2 regions of the Microbacterium sp. AR7-10 genome follow, and region 1 is predicted to be linked to the other one. Evidence: riboswitches for the same ligand, from Rfam matches in the RefSeq annotation. Region 1 holds a riboswitch; the other holds the start of a gene.
What was found. Region 1 has a riboswitch for thiamine pyrophosphate ahead of thiM (hydroxyethylthiazole kinase). Riboswitches for the same ligand answer to the same signal wherever they lie in the genome.
Positions count from the first base shown of each region.

Region 2: it holds a riboswitch for thiamine pyrophosphate, as region 1 does, so the genes downstream of both, BFN01_RS13265 (ECF transporter S component) here and thiM (hydroxyethylthiazole kinase) in region 1, are expected to answer to the same signal.

Region 1 covers NZ_MJIR01000063.1:27,432-31,840, reverse strand. Annotated here, with positions in the region: gene BFN01_RS08950 (bifunctional hydroxymethylpyrimidine kinase/phosphomethylpyrimidine kinase) at 1-784, opposite strand, end outside; gene thiM (hydroxyethylthiazole kinase) at 781-1,644, opposite strand; TPP riboswitch at 1,636-1,729, opposite strand; gene BFN01_RS08940 (NAD-dependent epimerase/dehydratase family protein) at 1,803-2,777, opposite strand; gene pheT (phenylalanine--tRNA ligase subunit beta) at 2,877-4,409, opposite strand, start outside.
Region 2 covers NZ_MJIR01000100.1:19,554-23,962, reverse strand. Annotated here, with positions in the region: gene BFN01_RS13275 (ABC transporter ATP-binding protein) at 1-808, shown strand, start outside; gene BFN01_RS13270 (D-alanyl-D-alanine carboxypeptidase) at 856-2,463, opposite strand; TPP riboswitch at 2,538-2,647, shown strand; gene BFN01_RS13265 (ECF transporter S component) at 2,640-3,284, shown strand; gene BFN01_RS13260 (ABC transporter ATP-binding protein) at 3,287-4,409, shown strand, end outside.

The sequences.
Region 1 (4,409 bases):
CGCGGGTGTTCTGGGCGGTCAGGGCGGTCACGGCGGCCATCCCGTATCCGCCGTGCGCGGCGATCGACTTGAGGTCGGCCTGGATCCCCGCGCCGCCGGAGGGATCGCTGCCGGCGATGCTGAGCACGCGCGGGACGGTGCGCCCTGTCCACCGACGCCGGAGTTCGCGCGCCGCGCGACGGGCGTCGGGCGCGGCGCAGACGGCGGAGACGACGGCGACCCCTGCCGCCCCCGCCTGGCGCAGCGCGGCGACGTCGTCGGTCCGGATGCCGCCGATCGCCACGACCGGCACCGGGCTCTCGGCGGCGAGCGCGGCAAATCCGTCGAGGCCGAGAGCAGGCGGGTGGTCCGGCTTGGTGCTGGTGGGTCGGATCACTCCGATGCCGACATAGTCGACGGTCGCGGCGGGCAGCGCGCGCACGGCGGCGAGGTGAGCGGACGTGTTCGCGGTGAGTCCGATCAGCGCGTCGGGTCCGAGCAGACGCCGCGCCTCGGCGACCGGCATGTCCGATTGCCCGACATGCGCTCCGTCGACTCGCGCTCCCCGCCGTCGCGCCTCGAGAGCCGCGTCGATCCGGTCGTCGACGACGAGCGCCGCGCGGCCGTCGATCACGTCGCTGAGGGCGATGAGCTGCTCGATCACCGACGCGTCCGAGGCGCTCTTGTCTCGCAGCTGCACCACGCTCACGCCCCCGGCGACGGCCTCGCGGACCGTGTCGACGACACCGCGTTCGCCGCACAGGGCGGAGTCGGTCACCAGATGGATAGACAGGTCACGGGTCATCTCGCGACCTCCTCGACGGGCGCATCGTGCTGCTCGACCCGCGCCTCGGCGGCGATGTCGGTCGGGTCGATTCCGGCGAGGGCATCGAGCAGGCCGACCGCGAAGCTGCCGGGCCCGTCGGCGACGCGAGCCGCGTGCTCGGCTGCCAGGGTGTAGACGAGCGTGGCCGCCGCGACCGCCTCCAGGGCGTCCGCGTCGGTGTCACGCGCAGCGCCGAGGAAGGCGGCCATGAGCGCCCCGAGGGCGCAGCCGCCGCCGGTCACGCGGGTGAGCAGTGCATCCCCGTTCGCGACCCGGATGACGCGCGTGCCGTCGGTGAGGAGATCGACCGGCCCGGAGACGGCGACCACGGCGCCGAAGCGGGTGGCGAGGGAACGAGCCGCATCCAGCGCGGCGTCCGGGTCATCCAGCGCGTCCACCCCTCGCCCGCCCGAGCCGCTGCCGGCCAGCGCGAGGATCTCACTGGCGTTGCCGCGCACGGCCGTCGGCCGCAGCCGCACCAGCTCGCCGGCGAGGGCGGTGCGCACGGGGAGGGCGCCGACCGCGACCGGGTCGAGGACCCACGGCGTGCCCGCGTCGTTCGCTCCGGCGACGGCTTCACGACTGGCCGCCCGCTGCTCCGGCGTCGGGGTGCCGAGGTTGATCAGCAGACCCGAGGCCAGCCGGGCGAACATGCCGGCCTCTCCGACGATGTCCACCATCGCGGGCGACGCGCCCGCGGCGAGGAGCACGTTCGCGGTGAAGCCCGTGACGACGGTGTTCGTGATGCAGTGCGTGAGCGGCGGTATCTGCCGCACACGGGTGAGAAGCTCGGCGGAGACCGCCGGGATACGGACGGATGGACGCAGCGGATCGCACATGGGCGACATCCCTTCGCTAGTACGAACTAGATCAGGTTCGACGGGTGTGATCTCAGCCGCGGATGCGGCACCCCGTGTCACTGCCCGCGAGTCTAGCGAGGACACCGACCGGGGCGGCCGGAATGACGCTCCGTGTCAGGGCGACATGTCAGGGCGACTCAGCTGGGCGACGTCAGCTGGGCGAGGAGAGCGAGCTCGTCCGCGCGACTCAGGCCCGCGCGGCGCGCACGGTCCAGACCCCTGGTGCGCTCGTCGTCGAGAACCGCGCGGATCGTCTCGTCGAGCGGGCGGTGCACCCCTCCGGCCGCCCGGTAGGCGGAACTGTCACGGCGCATGAAGCCGGGCATGTCGGCGGGCAGCCAGAGAGGAAGCGACCTCTCCCCCATCCAGTACTGCACGCCGTGCCCCTCCAGCCACTCGTCGCTCGCCTCCCGCAGCTCCCCGGTGTGTCCCGCCCCGGCACGGATGCGGCTGAGCAGCTCGGCGAGCGGATGCACGTCTCCGATGGCGTTCATGACCCCTTGCCCGAGCTCACCGACGACGACGTCAGCCAGGTCGTCGACGTCGACCACCTGCACGGAGCGGTCGGCCGATTCGGGCACCAGCACGGGCTCGCTCCCCGCCCGGGCGAAAGCCGCCGGCCAGTACCCGAAGCGGTCGCTCGGGTCGCCCGCGCCGACGATGAGTCCAGGGCGCACGATCAGCGCGTTCTCGACCAGCGCCGTCACGGCGTCTTCCGCAGCGACCTTCTGCGCACCGTAGTCGTACGCGTCGCCGCGCTGGGCCGGCGCGTGACGCAGACCCGACTCGTCGAGCACGTCCGTCACGTCGTCCGCGTACACCGACAGGGACGACACGTACGTCCAGTGATCGGCGCGGTCGCCGAGCGCGGCGAGCGCCGCGGTGACGTGATCGGCGCGCGAGGAGACGTCGACCACCTCGATCCAGTGCTGCTCGGCGAGCGGGTCGTAGACACCGGGGTCGTCCCGATCGCCGCGGCACAGCACGGTGCCGTCCGGCGCGGGGCGCTCGCCCCGCGCCAGACAGGTCACCTCCGCACCGGCATCCCGCCACCGCTGTGCGATCCGCCCCGAGAGCCATCCTGTTCCGCCGAGCACGAGCACCTGATCCATCCGGCCATGACAGCACCGGTGCACGAAGAGGGGAAGGGATTCCGCTCAGAGCAGACGACGACGCCCCCGGAGCCGGTCGGCTCCGGGGGCGTCGTGCGGTCAGTCGCGGATGGTCGCCCCGAAGCGCTCCGCGGCGACGGCCACGCCGGCGAGCTTCGCCTCGGTCGCCTCGGCCGCGGTCAGGGTGCGATCGGATGCCCGGAAGCGCAGGGCGAAGCTCAGGCTCTTCTGCCCCTCCCCGAGGCCCTCGCCGCGGTAGTCGTCGACGAGCCGCGCCGACTCCAGCAGATCGCCTGCGCCCTCCACGAGCGCCGTGCGCACCTCTGACGCCGGCACCTCGACGCCGACGACCAGCGAGACGTCCTGCGTCGCGGCGGGGAACGTCGACAGCGACTCGGCCACGACCCGGTGCCCGGCGAGCGTCAGCACGCGATCGAGGTCGAGCTCGAGCACGTACGCGCGACCGGGGAGATCGGCATCCGCCGAGACCTGCGGGTGCAGCTCGCCGACGTACCCGACCTGCTCGCCCGACACGCTCAATGCCCCCGCGCGACCCGGATGCAGTGCCGCGCGCTGTGTCTGCTCGACGTCGATCTCCACACCCGCGGCCACCGCGATGACGCGGACCGCATCGAGCGCATCGGAGAGATCGACGTGCTCGGCCGCACGCCCCGGCTGCCGAGGGGTGATGTTGCCCGTCAGCAGCGCCGAGACGAGGCGCGGCTGCGGCGGGATCGACGCGTTGAGCTCGGCGAGCGTCTCGTCGGACGGACGCTGGCCCAGCGGCGGGACGACGTCGGTGCCGTACGCGACGCCGTCTTCCGGCGCGAACACCGAGCCGACCTCGAACAGCGCCAGGTCGACCAGCCCGCGCGAGATGTTGCGGTGCGCGGTCTGCAGGAGGCCGGGCACGAGCGAGCGGCGCAGGAACGGCGCCTGACCGTCGAGAGCGTTGGCCAGACGGATGCTGGGCAGGTGCGCGCCGCTCGCCGAGCCGTGCAGATCGTTGTGCTGCTCGGTGGTGAACGGGAACGACGGAGTCTCGACGAAGCCCGCCGCGGCGAGCGCATCCGCCACGCGCGTGCGCCCGATCTGCAGCGCGGTGTATCCGCGCCCGGACGGCGGGGTCGGCAGGATCGAGGGGATGCGGTCGAGCCCGTGGATCCGCGCGACCTCCTCGACCAGGGTCCACTTGTCGGTCAGGTCGCGTCGCCAGCTCGGCGGGATGACGAACCACCCCTGTGCCGGGGCTCCCGAGCCTGTCGCAGGGGTCACCTCGGCGCCGATCATCTCGAGCGCGCTGACGATCTCCTCATCCGTGTAGTCGACCCCCACGACACCCTGCGTGAAGCCGCGGGGCAGGTCGATGCCCGCGATCTCGACCTCGGCGTAGAGGGCGCCGCCCTCATCGGTCAGCGTTCCGCCGGCGAGCTCGACCATCAGATCGGCCACGCGGCGAGCGGCGACGAACGGGATCAGCGGGTCCACTCCGCGCTCGAAGCGCTTGGATGCCTCGCTGGGGAGCTTGTGGCGCCGGGCGGTGCGGGCGATCGTGACGGGGTCGAAGGTCGCCGCCTCGATGAGCACGTTGCGGGTCTCATCGCTCATCTCGGTCGTGCCGCCGCCCATGAC
Region 2 (4,409 bases), on a different contig from region 1:
CGTGGGACCGACCGGCGCGGGCAAGACGACGCTCGTGAACCTCATCATGCGGTTCTACGAGCTCGACTCGGGCCGTATCCTGCTCGACGGTCAGGACATCTCCGAGCTGCGCCGCGACGACCTCCGTGCGCGCACGGGCATGGTCCTGCAGGATCCGTGGCTGTTCGCCGGCAGCATCCGCGAGAACATCCGCTACGGCAACGACGCGGCCACCGACGAGCAGATCGTCGCCGCGGCCGAGGCGACCTACGTCGACCGGTTCGTGCACTCGCTGCCCGAGGGCTACGAGACCGTGCTCGACGAAGACGCCTCGAACGTCTCGGCGGGTGAGCGTCAGCTGATCACCATCGCCCGCGCCTTCGTGTCGCAGCCGTCGATCCTCATCCTCGACGAGGCGACGAGCGCGGTCGACACCCGCACCGAGCTGCTGCTGCAGCAGGCGATGGCGGCGCTTCGCGAGGGGCGCACGTCGTTCGTGATCGCCCATCGCCTGTCGACCATCCGCGACGCCGACCTCATCCTGGTGATGGAGCACGGTGACATCGTCGAGCAGGGCGACCACGACGAGCTGATCGCCCGCCGCGGCGCGTACTGGCGGCTGTACCAGTCGCAGTTCGAGCAGGCGGCGACCGACATCGACGCCGAGGAGGCGATCACAGGCTCTGTGCCCGTGATCGTCGCCGAAGACGCGCACGATGAGCGCGAGGCGATCGTCGAGCAGAAGGTCATCGCCGCCCCTGACACCCGCCAGCTCGGCGAAGCGGTGAAGGAGGCCGAGTCGACGGCATCCGACCCCGAACGCGGCTGATCCCGCGGGGTGCTCGGCTGTCCGTCGGCGCCCCGTCGGCGGGGCGGTCAGTCGTTGTCGAGGCCGAGGAGCGCGAGCGGGTGGGTCAGTCGCCACCAGGCACTCGGCTGGGTGATGTCGTCGGCGAGCGAGACCGAGGCGGTCGCGGTGCCGATGGGGCCCTCGACGGTGAGGGTGCCGACCTCGGCGCCCGCTGACCTCTTGTCGCCGAGCGAGAACGAGGTCGTGGCCGACGCGTCGGAGCCGTTCCAGAGCAGCACGCGCGCGTCGGCATCCGTCACCACGTCGACGCGATCGCCCCACTCGGTGCTGACTCGGCCGACCACGGTTCGCGAGGGAACGGACGGCGGCTGCTCGGCGAGCGTCGTCTCCATCTCGGACAGAAGCTGACGGGTCGCATCCAACCGCTCAGTGTTCCCGACCTGCCCGAGCACCGAGGTGTACAGGCGCACGGTGGTGTCGCCGAACGCGACATCCTTCGCGGTGAGCAGGTGCCAGCGGGTGAGCGTCCCCGTCTTCACCCCGACCACGCCCGGGTCGTCGAGCATCTGGTTGGTGTTGGTGACCACACCCGCACCGGAGATGTCGGCCGAGCGGGTGGCGACGATCTCAGCGAAGACGGGATTCGCCATCGCGAGCTCGGCGATCTGGATCAGCGCTGCGGGCGGCGCCACATTCGCTTCGCTGAAACCCGAGGGGGAGGCGAGGGTGACGCCCTCGATGCCGCGGTCGCTGAGCCACTTCGCCGACGCCTCGGCGAACCCGCGCTGCGAGCCCCAGATCTCCTTCGCGAGGCGGTCGATGTAGTTGTTCGCCGAGCCCAGCATGACGCCCTGCAGCATCTGATACTCGGTCAGGCTGCCGCCGACCGGCACATCGAGCGACGACTGATCCATGCTGCGGTAGCGCCAGAACTCGCGGGCGTCCGCGAGGGTGAAGGCGAAGCTCGGGCCCTGCTCGCCGACCTTCAGTGGCAGCTCGTCGAGCACCATCATCACGCTGACCACCTTCGAGATGCTCGCGATCTCGCCGGCCGACGCGGTGGACGCGACCGGTGTCATGCCCTGGATGCCCACGGCCGCACTGCCCGTGGTGGGCCACGTCATGGTCGCGGCCGGAGCGGGAGCGATCTCGATGGTGGATGCCTCGACCACCGGCGCCACCTCGTCCAGCGGCCACAGCAGCATGGTCGAGACGTACGCGCCGCACAGCGCGAGGACGAAGCCGAGCGGCAGGAGCACGCGAGGACGACGCCACTCCGGGGTGAGCCGGGCGCCGGCGAAGAGGTCGCGCGGCTGCGCCCCCCGGGCGTGCTCGTCGAGCAGGTCGGACGGCTCCAACCAGGTCAGTGCTGTGGGCGGGCGGGTGGCGTCCGCCCACTCCGTCTGAGACTCACCGCCCGTGTGCGACTCCTCGGCTCCGCGGGGCTCCTCGGCTGCGCGGGAGCGGGTTCCCGCGGGCTCCGCGGTCGTCAGCGCCGCGTCGGTGGCATCCGCAGCCGCAGCATCCTCGACGGCGAACCGCTCCGGTCCGAGGCTCTCGCCGAACGCGGGAAGCGCCGCCGCACCGGCGGAGGGATGCTCGGCGCGTGCGCGAGTGCGCTCGCGCACGGCACGGCGCGTCGCCGGCGTCGTCGACTTGGGGGGAGGTGTCACGCGACCACGCTACAGCCCGGTGTTTCACGGAACGAAACGCCCGCCCCGGATGGTGGCGACCGGGGCTATGATCGTGCCATCACCACGGGAGTCCGGACAGCCGGGCTGAGAGGAAGCGATCCGCGCTTCGACCGTCGAACCTGATCCGGATCATGCCGGCGCAGGGAGGAGTTCAGATGAGCACGTCCATGTCCGCGTCCACCGCGCAGACCACCCCCGCACCCGCCGCTCGCAACCTGCGCTGGCGCGTCGTCGACATCGTCGTCGCCGCCGTGCTCGGCGTCGCGATCGGCCTGCTGTTCTGGGGCTGGAACATCATCGGCGGCGCCTGGTTCGGGGCCGCCGACGCCCTGACCCCCGGATTCGGCGGCATCGCCGTCGGCATCTGGCTGATCGGCGGCGTCATCGGCGGACTCGTGATCCGCAAGCCCGGCGCCGCTCTCGTCGTCGAGCTGATCGCCGCGATCATCTCCATGCTCATCGGCAACGTGTGGGGCGTGTCTACGGTGCTCTCCGGGCTCGTGCAGGGTCTCGGCGCCGAACTGATCTTCGCGCTGTTCCTCTACCGCCGGTTCGGCATCGTCGTCGCCGCCCTCTCGGGCGTGGGTGCGGCGGTGGCCGCGTGGGTCTTCGAGATGTTCTACGGCTCGTCGCCGAACTTCCTCAAGAGCATCGAGTTCAACGCGATCTACCTCGGTGCGCTCGTCATCTCGGGTGCGCTGCTGGCCGGCGTGGTCGGCTGGCTGCTCGTGCGCGCGCTCGCCTCGACGGGGGCGCTGAGCCGGTTCGCGGCCGGCCGGGAAGTGCGCCAGGAGGTCTGAGCGTGTCGTCTCCGGCTCGCGTCACTGCGAACGGGTGGGGCTGGCGCTACGCCGGCCGAAGGCTGCCCGCGGTCAGCGACGTCTCGTTCACCATCGAGCCCGGCGAGCGGGTGCTGCTGCTGGGTGCTTCGGGTGCGGGCAAATCGACGCTGCTCGCAGGCCTCGCCGGCGTGCTCGGCGACGCTGATGAGGGCGAGCGCACCGGTGCGCTGCTCGTCGACGGGGCCGCGCCCGAGACGCAGCGAGGGCGGATCGGCCTGGTGCTGCAGGACCCGGACGCCGGGGTCGTGCTGTCGAAGGTCGGCGATGACGTGGCCTTCGGCTGCGAGAACCTCGGCGTGCCGGCAGACGAGATCCCCGGCCGCGTCGCGTCGGCGCTCGAGTCCGTCGGTCTCGATGTGCCGCTGGATCGTCCCACGAAGGCCCTCTCGGGTGGCCAGAAGCAGCGCCTCGCGCTGGCCGGCGTCCTCGCGATGCAGCCCGGTCTGCTGCTGCTCGACGAGCCGACCGCGAACCTCGACCCGACCGGGGTGCGGGAGGTGCGCGACAGCGTCGGCAGGGCGCTGGATGCCACCGGCGCCACGTTCGTCGTCGTCGAGCACCGCACCGAGATATGGCTCGACCTGCTGACCCGCGTCATCGTGCTCGCCGCCGACGGCGGCCTGCTCGCAGACGGTCCGCCCGCGGTCGTGTTCGCGCAGCACGGCGATGCGCTCGCCGATGCGGGAGTGTGGGTGCCCCACCACGACATCGATGTGCCGGTGCTCCCGTCCGCCGATCCCGTGACGGGCGCGGTGCTCGAGACGGCCGATCTCGCCGTGTCGCGTGACGGTCGCACCGCCGTGCAGAGCAGACTCGAGCTGCGGATACCGCGCGCGGCGGCGACGGTCGTCACCGGACCCAACGGTGCCGGCAAGTCCACGCTCGCGCTCACCCTCGCGGGTCTGCTGCCGGAACTGCAGGGAACGGTGCTCGCCGCACCCGACCTGGCCGGCCGATCCGGCCGCCGGCCCTCGCGCTGGAGGTCGCGTGAGCTGCTGACCCGGATCGGAACCGTCTTCCAGGAGCCGGAGCACCAGTTCCTCGCCCGGACTCTGCGCGACGAGCTGGCCGTCGGTCCCCGGG